4 regions of the Sporomusa rhizae genome follow, and region 4 is predicted to be linked to each of the others. Evidence: riboswitches for the same ligand, from Rfam matches in the RefSeq annotation. Region 4 holds a riboswitch; each other region holds the start of a gene.
The links. A riboswitch is a leader RNA that binds a small molecule or an ion and turns the genes downstream of it on or off. The one in region 4 is predicted to bind lysine.
Positions count from the first base shown of each region.

Region 1: another riboswitch for lysine. It lies ahead of SRRS_RS26775 (amino acid permease); the one in region 4 lies ahead of dapB (4-hydroxy-tetrahydrodipicolinate reductase).
Region 2: another riboswitch for lysine. It lies ahead of lysA (diaminopimelate decarboxylase); the one in region 4 lies ahead of dapB (4-hydroxy-tetrahydrodipicolinate reductase).
Region 3: another riboswitch for lysine. It lies ahead of SRRS_RS15175 (YfcC family protein); the one in region 4 lies ahead of dapB (4-hydroxy-tetrahydrodipicolinate reductase).

Region 1 is NZ_CP156925.1:5,711,974-5,716,191, forward strand. It holds gene SRRS_RS26770 (nitrogen regulation protein NR(II)) at 1-824, opposite strand, end outside; gene SRRS_RS26775 (amino acid permease) at 1,244-2,665, opposite strand; lysine riboswitch at 2,777-2,944, opposite strand; gene SRRS_RS26780 (hypothetical protein) at 3,196-3,645, opposite strand; gene SRRS_RS26785 (hypothetical protein) at 3,891-4,218, opposite strand, start outside.
Region 2 is NZ_CP156925.1:3,829,904-3,834,121, reverse strand. It holds rRNA gene SRRS_RS18145 (23S ribosomal RNA) at 1-672, shown strand, start outside; tRNA gene SRRS_RS18140 (tRNA-Asn) at 824-899, shown strand; tRNA gene SRRS_RS18135 (tRNA-Met) at 1,073-1,148, shown strand; tRNA gene SRRS_RS18130 (tRNA-His) at 1,156-1,231, shown strand; lysine riboswitch at 1,759-1,934, shown strand; gene lysA (diaminopimelate decarboxylase) at 2,088-3,347, shown strand; gene ercA (alcohol dehydrogenase-like regulatory protein ErcA) at 3,527-4,218, shown strand, end outside.
Region 3 is NZ_CP156925.1:3,197,552-3,201,769, reverse strand. It holds gene SRRS_RS15180 (M20 family metallopeptidase) at 1-338, opposite strand, end outside; gene SRRS_RS15175 (YfcC family protein) at 359-1,762, opposite strand; lysine riboswitch at 1,943-2,123, opposite strand; gene SRRS_RS15170 (peroxiredoxin) at 2,403-2,957, opposite strand; gene SRRS_RS15165 (ABC transporter substrate binding protein) at 3,177-4,218, shown strand, end outside.
Region 4 is NZ_CP156925.1:2,579,351-2,583,568, forward strand. It holds gene SRRS_RS11975 (M16 family metallopeptidase) at 1-154, shown strand, start outside; gene dut (dUTP diphosphatase) at 167-610, shown strand; gene SRRS_RS11985 (hypothetical protein) at 696-1,019, shown strand; gene SRRS_RS11990 (YlmC/YmxH family sporulation protein) at 1,030-1,305, shown strand; gene SRRS_RS11995 (general stress protein) at 1,372-2,064, shown strand; lysine riboswitch at 2,166-2,337, shown strand; gene dapB (4-hydroxy-tetrahydrodipicolinate reductase) at 2,538-3,332, shown strand; gene SRRS_RS12005 (aspartate-semialdehyde dehydrogenase) at 3,385-4,218, shown strand, end outside.

The sequences.
Region 1 (4,218 bases), 2.7 Mb from region 4:
GCTATTTTTCTATCACACTTTTTTTGCGCGAACTGTAGGAAGCCCTGAACCGACGTCATCGGGTTTCTGATTTCATGGGCAACACTAGCCGCCATTTCCCCTACCAAATCCAAACGATTAATTCGTGCCAATTCGACAAGCATTTTTTCGCGTTGCTGATAGGCATTTTCTAATGCTACCCGTTGTTCTGTAATTGTATTTACCAGCGGGATAAGTTCGGGAAAATCCTTAAAGCTCTCAGCACTTGTATTATCCTCTTTAATTTGAGTGATAAGATTATTTATAGCTTTTAATAATCGGTCAAAGATCATCCGCACTAATATAATAGAAATAAACCAGATGAGAATACAGTATATTGTCAACCGGAAAATCATATCGTTTACAGCATTTTGAATATCCGCTGTTTTAGCACAAGCCCATGTGAAACCAATTGTTTCTCCATCGACGTTTATTGGATATTGCAGATTTAGAATCCGGCTGTTTAAAAAATCAATGGAAGGTGTATTCTCCTGTTTTTCTATTTTTCCAGTCTCAAAGATTTTAAAATACCTGTCGTCATATTTTGCTTTATTTAGTTTATCCGGAGTTGGGTCAGTTACGGCTATCACTCGATCCAAATTTCGAGAGTAAATACCCAATCCATAGTTAGGATATTTATTTTGTAACTGGTCAATATATGGCTGGTATTTTGCGTTTAACATTGAAGCCTTATCTTCTTCGTCAAATGCGCCAATTACGTTATCTTCAGCAAATTGATTTCTATAAAACGATCTCTCAACTTCGGAAGCTGCATCCTTTAGTTCATTTTGTAGACTTGTCATCATTAATTGTCGTTCCTGTTCGATATATTGATAACCGACAAAGATAGTTATTGCAGTTATTACTACTGTTATAAGAAGATAAAATTTATGAACTATTGAACTACTCAGTACTACTCCCTCCTTCGAGTAATAATGTTCTGCAATTCACTTGGATATTCCTTCCTTTTTTAGTAAAATTTATCTGAAAAAGGAAAATAAACTCTTTTCTTAAGAAAGACGCAAAAATAACACCCTTCGCCAAAATTTTTATATTTCTATAGGCTAAACTTTACTAAAAAAATAACCGCAACCTTTCAACTTCAACGTAAAGGTGCGGTTATGTTATATGCAGTTAAATCAATACTCTACTAGCCTCTTTATCCTTGTCTACACCATAAGCGCACATGCAAAACAAGACTCTAGGTAACTGATCATAAAACCATCTAATTAGCCGAAGATTGTGAGGTTATATCCTTCTTTTTATTGTGGAACAAGCAGTAGTACAGATAAATTCCGGCTACTACAACTGTACCGGCATACAACACAATATGCTGTGTTTCATCAAAGTACAAGCTGAATATGATTGCGAAATTCAAAATGATAGTCAAAATAGGAACAATGGGATACATCGGAGTCCGGAAAATCAAATCACTAAGCTTACCGCCAAGTTTCTGATACTCTTTGCGGAAATTGATTTGACACCAGGCAATAATAATCCAGATTAAGCACCCCGTCAAACCGGTACTGGACATTAACCAAAGATACACAGTATCAGCAGCATATACCTGAGTCAACAGAGAAAGACCGGCAAGTGCCAGCGTAATTAATACGCCATTGAAAGGAACACCGTTGCTATTGAGCTTTCCAAGCCAGGAAGGAGCAAGGTTTTCCTTAGACATGGACCAGAGAAGACGGGAGCAGGCGTATAACGCGGAGTTACCTGCTGACAATGCAGAAGTAAGTACAACAGCGCTCATAAGGGTATGCGCGAACGGCATGCCGGTACGGCTAAATACATGCGCAAACGGGCTTTCCAATACTCCGGCTTCTTGCCAGGGAATCGTTGCAGCCAACACAAAAATCGCTATTACATAGAACAGGATAATCCGGAAGGTAACACCTTTTATAACCCGGGGAACATTTTTGCCAGGGTCTTCGCATTCCGCAGCGGCAATACCAACAAGCTCAGCGCCTTGGAAAGAATATACTACGGCAATCATTGACAAAAATACGGCAAAGAATCCATTAGGGAAAATATCTGGTCCAATATTAAAATTAGACAAACCAATGGCTCCTTCGTTGCCAACGACACCAAACATTAATGCTGCACCAAAAATAATGAAACCAATAATTGCAGTTACCTTAATACCAGCAAACCAAAATTCAGCTTCACCATAATTTTTAACAGAGATTAAATTTAATACTGCCAAGCCAATGGCAAACGCGGCACACCAAACCCATACAGGAATCTCAGGAAACCAGTTATTAGCAATAATACCCGCCGCCGTAAAATCAGCAGCAATACAAGTCGCCCAGTTAACCCAATACAGCCAGCCGGTCGTAAAACCTGCTCCAGGCGAGATAAAACGGGAAGCATAAGACTGGAATGAACCAGAAATCGGCATAGCAGTAGACAATTCGGCGAGGCTTAACAATACCAGCAGCATAACAATGCCACCAACCGCATAGCCCAGTATAGCGCCAAACGGCCCGGCCTGACTAATCGTTTGCCCCGAACCTAAGAATAACCCGGTTCCGATTGTGCCACCGACAGAAATCATCATTAGATGGCGCGATTTCAAATCCCGCTTAAGACCTTTCTTGTCAGGACACAGTTTCTCAAAATCCACTGTTGCTTCAGACATAATAATTCCCTTCTTTCTACGTCTCCAAAATAAAAAGACAGTCGAAAGCGCGATCGACTGTCTTAATAAAACAGCTCCAGACAACAAAACCATACACTGCTATTGTTGCCCGAATGAGATAGCGCTCCACCATATCGGCGACAGTCGCACAGTTATTCACTGTACGCCCAGCCCAGAGTGCTTGGCGTCATCTGGACTTCGGCAATCAATCCTTTTGCTGCGGCTCATCGCTGCCGCCTCACCGCAGGTACTCATATTAATTGCGCCTCTACTTCATCCTGAAAGGACATCTTAGTATTTTGTTTTTATTTCGAAGACAAAAATTCTTCGTCTCTAATTTTAGTATTATTAATAATTGCTGTCAATAAAAAATCAGCGAAAATATTTCTGAATATTTTATACAAGCTTACATGTTTTGATCATTAATGATTATTTGTATATAAAACCTGACAAAAATCATACAAAAAAGTCCTCAAAGCAGGTGCCCGAAGGTTTTTTTCTCTAAACAACCAACTCTGTATTAGCAGTATTTATCGTTTCTTTAAACCGTCAAGATAATCACAAATTGCAAGAAACTCTTTAATATCGGTAATTCTTTTCAAATCCCGCAGATCAAAAATAATATCTGAGTATTTATGTTTTATAAACTCCATATCATACAGTTCACATTCAACAAAACCATCGCGCCAGCTATGGATATACGGTACAAATTCATCCCAGTTTCGCTCAAAATATTTTACCTTGGCAAAACATAACTGGTATATATAAAATATAACTCGGATAACTGAAGACTTTTTTACAAATTTATGACTGAAAAAAATCTTTTGAGGATATTTGTCCTTAGGCCTTTCCCAAAATAAATCGGTATTACAGTGAAGATCATATTTGCGGAGTACTTTAATCTTTTCCTCATCTAACTCTGCCATCAATATTTTATTTCTTACAATACTATCTTGTGTTTTCAACATTTGATAATCCACCCGCTGAACCTCCTCACCAATAGCTCAGACTTGACTAACTATGCAGCAATATAGGAAATAAACCAAAGGATTCTTTTTATAATAAGTCTATTCGACAAATTGTTGCGATAGCCTTTGTTGCTATCGAATTATTATTTATATATTATCCATTTATTTTATATCATGTATCTGCTATTGCAAAAGAGACTTAACAGCAAAAAAAAACGGCAGCGCTTTCTCCAAAGCATCGCCGTTTGATTTAACTACTAGTTTTCTACCGATATAAGGCAGTCACCTTTAAATATTAGCGAGCTGGTGCCATATTTCCAAACTGATTTCCAGCTTCCATAAGGATCATCAATTATATCTTCGGGCGGTCCCCAGCTAAGCTCTACTTGATTTTTTGTCATTCCCGTATCTACTGAGCCGGCTTCAACCTTATCCCAGACTTCTTGCGGCCAACCCATTCTGGCGCGTGGGTCTTCCGTAAATAGCACTTCCTGCCATGGCTGAGTCTGTTTCCAGGCAGAACTACGTATATTAGTCCAACTATATGCAAGGGGCAAGACCGCTCTTTGCCCATCGACCAAAACA
Region 2 (4,218 bases), 1.3 Mb from region 4:
CAGTATCAGGCGGGCAGTTTGACTGGGGCGGTCGCCTCCGAAAGAGTAACGGAGGCGCCCAAAGGTTCCCTCAGCGCGGATGGAAATCGCGCGAAGAGTGTAAAGGCAGAAGGGAGCTTGACTGCGAGTCAGACAAGACGAGCAGGGACGAAAGTCGGGCTTAGTGATCCGGTGGTACCGAGTGGAAGGGCCATCGCTCAACGGATAAAAGCTACCCTGGGGATAACAGGCTAATCTCTCCCAAGAGTCCATATCGACGGGGAGGTTTGGCACCTCGATGTCGGCTCATCACATCCTGGGGCTGAAGTAGGTCCCAAGGGTTGGGCTGTTCGCCCATTAAAGTGGTACGTGAGCTGGGTTCAGAACGTCGTGAGACAGTTCGGTCCCTATCCATCGCGGGCGTAAGAGACTTGAAGGGAACTGCTCCTAGTACGAGAGGACCGGAGTGGACGGACCAATGGTGTACCAGTTATTCCGCCAGGAGTACAGCTGGGTAGCTACGTCCGGAAAGGATAAACGCTGAAAGCATCTAAGCGTGAAACCAGCCTTAAGATGAGGTCTGTCATTCGAAAGAAGTAAGGCCCCTTGTAGATCACAAGGTTGATAGGCCAGATGTGTAAGTGGCGCAATCCACTCAGCTGACTGGTACTAATAGGCCGAGGACTTGACTTAAATACCTCGTTTGCACATGTGCAAACATTGTAACCAAATTGCGTAGTCTTTCTTCTGTGAAGTTTTTAGGGAATATATATATTGCCAAAAAGTACAAGTTGCAAACAACTGATAACTGTGGTAAAATATAATTCCTTGAGTGATAAAACATTCCTCGATAGCTCAGTTGGTAGAGCAATCGGCTGTTAACCGATCGGTCGTAGGTTCGAGTCCTACTCGAGGAGCCACTTTTCTAATATTACGGCTTAGACCGTTTAGAACATGTCAGATGCTAGGCGGAGCGAGGACGTCGCCGTAGTCGTACTGGTAAGTACGTCGGAGGGGACGCCCGCAGTGACAACGACGCAGATGACGTGTTATCAACAGTCGTATTTCGAGTCCTGCTCGAGAAGCCTCACATCGCGGGATGGAGCAGTTGGTAGCTCGTCGGGCTCATAACCCGAAGGTCGCAGGTTCAAGTCCTGCTCCCGCAACCATATTATGGTGGCTGTGGTGAAGCGGTTAACACGCCGGATTGTGGCTCCGGTACTCGAGGGTTCGAGACCCTCCAGTCACCCCATTATTTCTAAATTAGAACGGAGATCTATGAAAATAGATTTCCGTTTTGTGTTTTATCCTGATAAAAAGTATAACTTTCGCTGGATAAGAGCAACATCGGCTTCCGCAGTCGCCAAAGGCTCGGCGCAAGCCGTGTTTTTTTTATCCTGTGATACCTATCACTGCATTTTGTTAATTACTCTTTTATACTAATACTAGTAAGTATAAAGGAGTGGACAGTATGAGACTCTGGAAATGGTTTTGCCGTTTGGGAGTAAAGGTTTCAGCGCCAGAAACTTCTTTTTGGCGGAATAGGCAGCGCGAGGTTAAACCGGCTATATCTGGCGTGGAGGTTTGTACTCGTTTATGCGGGCAAGCAGGTTGTCGTTGCGGTGGTACTATACGTGGATTGCATTGTATATGGTCTTATTATCGAGACAAGTAATCGATTCCCTATTTTTGGCAGTGAGAGTGAGAGCGAAATATTTCACTTACGGCATATTGACATTGAAAGAATGTACTGCTATTATATAAACAATTGAATATTGTATATTTGATAGAGGCGCGGTAGACCAAGAGTAAGTATGTAGAGCCGGCAGCGATGAAGATGCTGAAAGGGGCTGACCGCCGAAGTGAGAGTTTTGGCCGAAGACTTTTGCTGGTTTTGTATTTAAGAGATGCAAAACTGTCATCTGAAGGGTTTCAGATGGAGCGCTATCTTGCACAGCGAGTACACTTTTTGTGTCTATAAGCAGTTTGCGGGATTGAGCGCAGACTGTTTTTTATATTATTGGAAAGTATAATCTATTTCTTTCTGATAATGAATTGGTGAGATCAAATCTTTGTATATTAAATTTATTGAAGGGTAGGCGAAAACAATGGCTGAAAAAAAATTGCCGTTTACAAAAGAACAAATAACTGAAGTGATTAAGAAGTACCCAACGCCATTTCATATTTATGATGAGCAAGCAATTAGACAAAATGTTCGTAAGCTTATTAATGCTTTTTCATGGGCTCCAGAATTTAAGGAATATTTTGCTGTAAAAGCTACTCCTAATCCGCATTTATTGAAAATTTTGCGAGAAGAGGGACTGGGAGCTGATTGCAGCTCGTTACCTGAACTTATTTTGGCTGAAAAAGCAGGCATGAAGGGCGAAGAGATAATTTTGACTTCGAATGATACTCCGGCCATTGAATTTGAGAAGGCTCGCGAGTTAGGTGCTATTATTAATTTGGATGATATTAGTCATATTGATTATTTAGATAAACACGCTGGTATTCCGGAGATGATTTCATTCCGTTACAATCCTGGCCCACTACGTGAAGGTGGCAACTCGATTATTGGTAATCCGGAAGAATCTAAATATGGCTTAACTCGCAAGCAATTAATTGATGCTTACCGGATTATGAAAGCTCGCGGCGTAAAGCGTTTTGGTATTCACACCATGGTAATATCTAACGAGCTGGACCCCAATTATTTTATTGAAACTGCCAATATGATGTTCGATCTCATTATAGAGATTTATCGTACTTTGGATATCAAGATTGAGTTTGTAAATTTCGGCGGCGGTATTGGTATCCCCTATCGTCCTGAACAGGAGCCGGTGGATCTTTCTATTATCAGCAAAGGGATTAAGAAAGCCTACGAGACTAAGATTGCAGCAAACGGTCTTGCACCACTTAAAATCGCGATGGAATGCGGCCGTATGATTACCGGCCCATATGGATATTTAATATCGACTGTACTTCATAAAAAAGAAATCTACAAAAATTACGTTGGCTTAGATGCTTGTATGGCTAACTTAATGCGTCCGGCTTTATATGGTGCTTATCATCATATTACGGTGTTGGGTAAAGAAGAATGGCCACTTGGCTATATTTATGATGTTACTGGTTCTCTCTGCGAGAACAACGATAAGTTTGCTGTTAACCGCAAAATGCCAATGATTGACGTCGGTGATGTTCTTGTTATTCATGATGCAGGAGCACATGGTCATGCTATGGGCTTTAATTATAACGGTAAGCTGCGCTCTGCAGAACTTCTGTTGAAAGCAGACGGACAGGTAGAACTTATCCGGCGTGCGGAGACTATGGAAGATTATTTTGCAACACTTGATTTTTCCAGTATTGAAAAGTAATTTAAATAAAAAATTCACTCGGATATTATACCGGGTGATTTTTTTATTTTACAGAATTTGTCAAAAACTAAGTAAAAAATTAGATTTTTTATTTAAATGAATTAAAATATTTACATTTATTTACCATTGGGTGTAAATTTTTGTTACAATTGAAATAACAAAAATACGGGGGGGAAGGTATGACTGCAGCCATTCTTGAATTACGTAAATTTGTTGTACCTGAATTTGTTTTTGGGACTGGTGCTATCGAGCTCGCGGGGCAGTATGCCAGGAACTTTGGTGCCAGAAAAGTAATGGTTGTTACTGATGCTGGGGTGAATAAGGCAGGCTGGCTGGAACCCGTTTTAAACAGTTTGAAAAAGCATTCTCTTTCTTATGTTGTATTTGAGGACGTGCATGTTAATCCCCGTGACTATGATGTAATGAATGGCGCACATATTTTTCGCGAAAATGCCTGTAATTTATTACTTGCAGTCGGTGGCGGTAGTCCAATGGATTGCGCAAAAGGAATCGGTATAGTTTTTTCTAATGAACGCCACATCAATGAATTTGAAGGCGTTGACCAAGTGATCAATCCTATGCCGCCGCTAATTTGCATTCCGACAACAGCTGGCAGTGCAGCTGATATTTCACAATTTGCCATCATTGCTGACAGCATTCGGAAGACAAAAATGGCTATTGTCAGCAAAGCTTTGGTGCCGGATGTTGCGCTGATAGATCCAGTAGTTCTAACGTCCATGCCGCCCTATCTTACCGCTTGCACGGGGATAGATGCTTTATCCCATGCGATTGAAGCTTTTGTTTCAACAGCCAGTTCACCATTAACCGATCTGCATGCTTTAAAAGCGGTTGAGCTGATGAGTAAGTATTT
Region 3 (4,218 bases), 620 kb from region 4:
TCGCTGAGAAGTTTACTAAGACTAATTCCGGCGCCAACGGCCATAACACCAATCATATTATGACCACAGCCGTGTCCAATCTCCGGCAAAGCATCATATTCGCCAAGAAAGGCAATCGTCGCCCCGGATTTGCCCGAATCATAAACAGCCTTAAACGCCGTTTCATAACCGCAAATATTCATCTCAACGTTAAACCCATGTTCCTTCAACAGTCCGGTAAGCTTGGCGGCAGATTGAAATTCCTGCATGCCCAGCTCAGGATTGTGACCAATGGAATCACTAAGATTAAATAAAACTTCTTGCAATTTGTCAACTTCTTGCGAAATTCTACTTTTCATAATGTCAGCTCCTTATATCCTTAGAACGGACCCCAGTTCATTATGATTGCCGGGGTGATTGCTAGTATACACATAATAAAGAAAACAACTTGAAGTGGCAGAACCCATTTGGCCCATTTTGACCAAGGAATGCCTGCCATCCCCAAACAGCCGATAAGCACGCTGGATGTAGGGAAAATCATGTCGGTAAAACCATTGCCAAACTGATAAATAAGGACAGTGGTTTGCCGGGTTATCCCGACTAAGTCTCCCAACGAGGACATAATCGGAATAGTGAGCGCAGCCTGGCCGGTACCGGAACTAACGAAGAAATTAATGATTATTTGAACCACAAGCATAGCATACCCGGAAACTAAAGCGGGCAGACCAGCTAGGGGAGCTGCCATGGAGTATAAAATGGTGTCAATAATTTTGCCGTCAGTAGCTAAAACAACAATCGCACGCGCCAGGCCACAAATAATTGCTGTACCAACCATATCTTTGGCACCAATGGTAAAGGCTTCGGCAACATCATTAACGCTCATCTTGGCAACTACGCCGGACAAAATTCCACAACCCAGAAAGACGGCGGCAATTTCGTCTATGTACCATTCCCATTGTAATACACCGAAAACGATAAGTACCATACTGGCCGTAAGTAATGCTAAAACTCCCTGCTGACCTGTTGTCATAACTGCATCGCTTTCGTTTAAATGCTGTAATTTTTCCCGGGTAATTTTATCTTCCTCGTAAGTAGGACTAAGTTCAGGGTTGGCTTTAACCCGTTTGGCATACCACATGACAAACGCAATGGCGATTACTGTGCTTACTAGCCAAACTCCGGTGCGATATTCGATTCCGGAGAAAGCCGGCAATTCGGAAATACTTTGTGCGATACCGACTGTGAACGGATTAAGCATAGCTCCGGAAAAACCGGTAGTTGCAGCAAGAAAAGGGATACACATGCCGGTTATCCGGTCATAGCCCATTAGCAAAGCCATTGGCACAAATATACCGACAAACGGGATGGTTTCCTCTGACATTCCGAATACGGCGCCGCCAATGGAGAAGAGTGTCATAGTTATTGGAATTAGTAAAATTTCTTTACCTTTCAGCTTTCGAATCATTCTCATGATGCCGGCGTCAATAGCGCCCGTCTTTTGAATAACGGCAAAGGTACCACCAACAATTAAAATAAAGCCAGAAATATTAGCGGCTTTTTCCATACCCTTTAACGGGGACATAAACACTTCTTTAACACCTTGTGGTTTACTTTCTACCTGGTGGTAAGTATTAGCCACAACAACGGTTTTGCCAGCTTTATTTTTGGCACGATCATATTCACCGCCTGGTACAAACCAGGTTGCGGCTGCTACCAATAGTATAATGGCAAATATAATGGCAAATGTATGGGGCATTCTAATGGATTCTGCTTTTTTTTGCAATTTGGATCCTCCTGTTATGTAATTTAAAGTGAAATGCTATATATTTTAGCAAGGTGCTTACCTTGGTGTTTTTGGGAATAAGCTGCGGGCAATAGTATGTCGTTTATTAATAAACAGGAAAATAAAAACGGTTGTGAGCGCATTCCACAACCGTTTAAGGAAACAAAGTCAACTTTCCAACTGGTATATAGCGCTCCGCCTCAAGAAATCATTTTGGGCGACAGTCAAGTATTTATTCAATAACAAGACCAGCAAAAGTTTTTAGCATAACTTTTACTTCGGCGGATATTCCTTTCAGCACAGCTCATTACCTGCTGGCTCACTGTGTCTACTGATAATACTCCGCTCCTCTATATGAAAATAGTATTATTCATTTTATCATACAATCTATGCTTTTACTTATATACTATATTGAACTGTATATTTCCTGCCCTAATTTTAAAAAAAAAGAGGAAATATGTAAGATTTCGGTTTGAAAAGTGGAAAAATCCGCTATTTTGCCTTACGGCTTGAAAAGCGGATTTTATCTTAAGACTCTGATATTTAGTTTTTTAAATTATATATATTCATGTATATAGGAGGCATAAGCCAACCCTTATGAATATTAATACACCATTATTTACCTTTAGTTTTTTTGCCGTTAGATATTTCCGGCTATTTGAATATCACTATATATACCAGCCATTCCGGGGTGCCAGTTAGCAGGTTCAAGCTGATTGGTCTGGTCGTACAACTGTAACCCCTGAAGTATTCGCAATACTTCTTTTATTTCCCGGCCAATTTCGTCCGGATAGACCGCGTAGTGTCGAATTATATTGTTTGGATCAATTAGGAATGTTGCCCGATACGATGTACCTTTGGAAGGAGAATAAACATTATATGACCTACACACGTCACCGTTACGGTCAGATAAGAGAGGAAAAGTGGCTTGGGCCGCATGAGGCGAGACTTCGGCGAAGACCTTATGAGCCAGAACACTGTCGGTACTAATTGCCAGAACTTCTGCTCCGCAATTTTGAAATTCATGATATAAGTCAGCAACTGCTGACAACTCTGTTGGTCAAACAAAACTGAAGTCTGACGAGTAAAATAATAGAAAAGTCCACTTCCCTTTATAATCGTAAAGGCAGATATCTTGCTGACTTTTTTGATAATACGCTGGAAGACAAAAGTTTGGTGCAGATGAGTTGAGCATAGCGAATCCCCTTTCTACCTAAAAGTGTAAGCTTATTATTTCCAAGACAAGCAAATCTAAACAATAATCGCAATAACGCAAACAATGATTTAACGTAAGACTAACTCCAAAACAACATAATGTAAATTTATGTTATATATTGGAGGAATTAACAAGTTGTATGGCGAAGAATAGCTAAAAATTTAACTGATTGTAACATTTATTTGGGAGCATTTGTTAATGAATGATTTCTTTATTCTACGTTGTTTTCGTTGGCGAATTAACTTGGTTTTGTTAGCTGTTATTGTAGTTATTTTTATTTTAGGAACTAACACTGTTTGGAGCGAACAGGCTATAGGGACAAGGACAAAAAGGGTACTGATTATTTCTTCCTATAGCTCAGATTTTCCCGCCTATGCTTTATTTGCGGATGGCATAAGGCAACGGTTGGCGGAAGACCCGAACACTGCGTTTCAGATATTTCATGAGTCATTAGATCTTTTGCGATTTTCAAACAATGATAGCTTTATTGAAAACCTTGAAACTGTACTTTGGCAGAAATATAGAAACAGTCGCCCGGATATAATTATTGTTCACGGGGAGCCGGCTACGCATTTTGTTAAGCAATATGGGACTAAAATATTTGGGGATACACCAACTATTTTGGTAGCTTATGCGTACTTTCAGGAAATGAATAGATACCGGGAATTACCAACAAACTATACCGTTATAGCTCCTTTGCTTGAAAATACGGATAAAGCATTGCAGCTAATTCTTGATCTAAAACCGGATACTAATAAAATTTATATTGTGCTTGGTGCGAGTGCTATGGAGAAAAATACACTGCAAAATATAACGCAGCAATTTTCACTTATACCAGAATGCACTGAGCTTATCTATCTTGATGATTTAGCCTACCAAGATATGATTGAGTATATACAAGAGATAAGAGGAAATGCTGCAATTCTTTTTCTGACCTTTCAGCAGGATGTAAATGGAGTAGGCTATGTTCCTACTGATGTAATCAAAGAGATTTCTAAAGTAGCGCAAGTACCGGTGTTTGGGCTATTGCAACCTTATATAGGGAGCGGTTGCATCGGTGGTTATATGATAAATACCAAGTCTTTATCGCGCCAAGCCGCAGATAGTGCGGTGGATATTTTACAGGGAAAAACGGCTAAAGATTATCCGGTCGAAATTATTAATACCGGATCCTATTGGTTTGACTGGCGGGAAATACAACGCTGGGATATCGATGAGGCTAGTCTGCCGCAAGGCAGCC
Region 4 (4,218 bases):
CATATCTTTGGAAGAGGTTGTAACTAAAATTGATAAGGTAACCTTATCAGATGTCAATCGAATGATAGCTAAGATGTTTTCCAGTGGAAATTTATGTTTTACAGCCTTAGGGCCGGTTGATAATACAAGCATTACTGCAAATTTAGATATATGAGAGGCAAATAAAATGATAAGAGGTTTTGAAGTAGTAACTCAATATAAAAACTGCAATATAAGTTTACCTGTGCGTAAAACGACCCGGAGCGCCGGCTATGACATTACTGCCGCCCAGGATGTTACATTAACTCCTGGTGAAGTTACCCTGATTCTGACCGGAATAAAAGCTTATATGCAAGATGACGAATATTTAGGTATTTATATTCGGTCCGGATTAGCTGTAAAGCATAGTTTAAGCCTAATTAACGGGCAAGGAATTATTGATGCTGATTACTATAATAATTCAGAAAATGAAGGTCATATTTTTATTGGCATATTTAATCATGGTGCTGAGCCTGTATCTGTAACAAAAGGAACTAGAATAGCACAAGGTATTTTTTATAAATATTTGAAAACCGATAATGATTATGTCACAGAAATTCGTTCGGGTGGGCTAGGAAGTACCGGGCTATAACTATAAATAGGTTATTTCGGAAGTTTTTTCATAACTTATTCTAGAACGCCATATACATTGGTAGAAGCAGTTAGGGGGTGCTACCATGTATACATGGGCAATGTTGGTTCTAATATTGCTTATGGTTCTGGGATCAATTTGGTTACGGGTCTATCATTTCCGTGCATCTCTAGATTCTACTGCACCAAAATTTGAACCCAAGCCATCTCCTGTTTCTACTGCTATACAAGATTTAGTAGCTACAGCCGGAGGAGTATATCTTTCCTTGGTAATGATTGTTTCATTTTTAAAAATTGATCTGCCGGAAAGAATAACCCTTAGTATTCTTGCTTTCGATCCTCTGGCAATGACTGCTGTCGGCGTAGCGGTTATTCAGCCGGTATTTATCAAAATCTTTGGTGGTAAGTAGGTGTGAAGGTATGCGCATAAGTGAAATGGCTGGTAAAGAAGTTATTAATTTGGGAGATGGTGCTCGATTAGGTATTATTGGTGAGTGTGAACTTACTTTCGACAGTCGGACGGGTGTTATCGGGGGGGTGTTATTGCCTCAGAAAAAGGCAATTTTTAACTTTCTGGGCGATGGTCAGATAACCATGATCCCTTGGCAAGCTATTAAGCGCATTGGTGATGAAGTGGTAATTGTCGATTTGAATAATGCTTATGACCGCATTTATTCAAGGCTTAGCCGAGAATAAAAAGTTTGCTGCTGGTCAAACCTAACATTAGGTTGCATATAAGACTAATGTTAGGAGGTTTTATTGATGGTAATGACAAATAATGGTAATATGAACAATCAGACTTCAAACCAAACGATGTCTCAAACTTCGGGACAGGCAGGAAGCGCCTTGGTCAGTAGTTATACAAATGCTCAAACGCAGACAGGAAGCAATGCAAACCAACAAGCCAATACCAATGCTAATGCTAATACCAGTGCCAGCGCTAATGCATCACAACAAGGCAATCAGCAAAACGTGAAAAGCGTAATAGGAGTATTTAACTCTAAGTCTAATGCTGAACAAGCGGTTAGTGCCCTTAGAAATCAAGGATTTACAACAGAAGAAATTAATATTGTATCTAAGAATCATAATAAGAGAAATCGGCAGGATGACGAATTTTATGAAGATGACGTTACTGATGGTGCTCTAACAGGAGGAACCCTCGGTGGTATCGGGGGGCTGCTTTTAGGTGCCGGTGCTTTGGCTATCCCAGGCGTGGGACCAGTAATTGCGGCAGGCCCAATCGCAGCTGCTTTGAGTGGAGCAGTGGCTGGCGGTATTGCTGGTGGTTTAATTGACTGGGGTATTCCGGCAGAGGCAGGCAGACGGTATGAACAGGAAGTAGCTCAGGGCGGAATACTTGCGGTTATTCGTGCTGATGCAAGTAAAGCGAATCAAGCGGCTCAGCTTCTTAGACAAAACGGCGCTAAAGATGTTGAGATGCATGCAGTTAAATAGAGCCTTTTAGTAAGGTTTATTACAGTTTTTCAATATTTATTGACAATGTTGGAACCTTTAGTATAAAATGTGTATAAAATGAATAAGCAACATCCTGTACAGGATGAAGTAGAGGTGCGGGAGTCAAGAGTACTTTCAGGGAGAGTGGCATCAATGAACTGAAAGGAAAGGGGTAACCGCCGAAGTAAGAAGAGACTGCCGAGTCTTCTTACTGGTCTTACATCAAATAGGTTTAAGACTGTCACCATAACTTGGTGGAGCGCTATCTCATCTGGTCGGGGGAAGTATAGATATATTTTCCTATGGTCAGAAAAGGCTGTATTAGCAGCCAGTGAGAAATGCGCTCACTGGCTGCTTTTTATTTATTCTTCCAAGAGTTATATTCTTTTGGTATAGGTCAAACTGGATGGGAGCGGGTTGCTCCTGCCGGATTTGGTTTAGTCAAGTTATCTTTAACAGGAGGTGCATAGCGCTTGATTAGAGTGATGGTATGCGGTGCTTATGGTAAGATGGGACGGGAAGTATTACAGGCGGTTCATAAAGATCCACAGTTGAGTGTAGTTGGAGCCGTGGATATAAACTCGGACTTTGCTGATGTAGGAGACATTATTGGTGCCGGAAAAACAGGAGTAACTGTGGGCAATGACCTAATTACTGTTATTAATGAAACAAAACCCCAGGTTATGGTTGATTTTACTAACCCCGAATCAGTAATGAATAATATAACACATGCTATTAAGAATGGAGTATGCCCAGTTGTTGGCACTACTGGTCTAACAGAAGCAAATATTAATGAAATTCGTGAACTATGTACAACTTCTAAGGTAAATGCAATTATTTCGCCAAATTTTTCAATCGGTGCGATTCTGATGATGAAATTAGCGCAGGAAGCGGCAAAATATTTACCACAGGTTGAGATTATTGAAATGCATCATGACCAGAAGTTGGATGCTCCTTCGGGAACTGCGCTTAGAACTGCAGAGTTAATTGCTAATGTCCGTGGTGAGATGCGCCAAGGACATCCTAACGAAGTAGAAAAGTTAACCGGCGCCAGAGGCGGCAATTTGGCCGGGATTAGGCTGCACAGTGTTAGACTACCAGGCTATGTTGCTCATCAGGAAGTCATTTTTGGCGGGTTAGGTCAAACGCTGACAATTCGTCATGATTCAATATCCCGCGAATCATTTATGCCAGGTGTTGTACTGGCTTGTAAAAAAGTACTGACTGTTGATGGACTGATTTGTGGTCTCGAGCATATAATGGGCTAAAGTTTGGCGAAGTAGCACAAGATAATGTTAAAATTATGGGGGAGTGATTTGCATGAAAAAGTATAATGTAGCAATCTTAGGAGCAACTGGAGCTGTTGGCCAAGAGTTTTTGAAACTAATAGAGGAACGTAATTTTCCATTTAATGAATTGAAGCTGTTGGCTTCTGAACGCTCTGCCGGCAAAACAATTGAATTTATGGGTAGAAGTTACATAGTCGAGGAGGCAACACCAGATTCTTTCAAAGATGTACAAATTGCTTTATTTGCCGGCGGTTCAATAAGTAAAACGCTAGCACCCGAGGCTGCAAAGCGGGGCGCCGTTGTTATCGATAACTCCAGCGCATTCCGTATGGACCCTGATGTACCATTGATAGTACCAGAAGTTAATCCGGAAGCTATAAAAAATCATAAAGGAATTATCGCTAATCCAAACTGTTCCACTATTATTATGGTTATGGCTTTGAAGCCTATCTACGATGCTGCTAAAATTAAAAGAATTGTTGTGTCGACATATCAGGCAGTGTCCGGTGGAGGTAAAGAGGCGATAGATGAGCTGACAGATCAAGTAGAATCACTTGTAGCAGGGCGTTCTGTTGAAGCTAATATTCTGCCAAGTGCTAGTTTACCAAAACATTATCAGATAGCATTTAACCTGTTGCCCCAAATTGATGTTTTTGTGGAAGATGATTATACAAAAGAAGAAATGAAGATGGTACATGAGACTCACAAAATTTTAAATGACTATTCTATAGGAATAACCGCTACGACTGTAAGAGTGCCGGTATATCGCAGTCATTCTGAATCAATCAACATAGAGTTAGCTGATGCATTATCTCCTGAAGAAGCAAAACAACTACTCGCTAAGTTCCCTGGTGTAATTGTACAA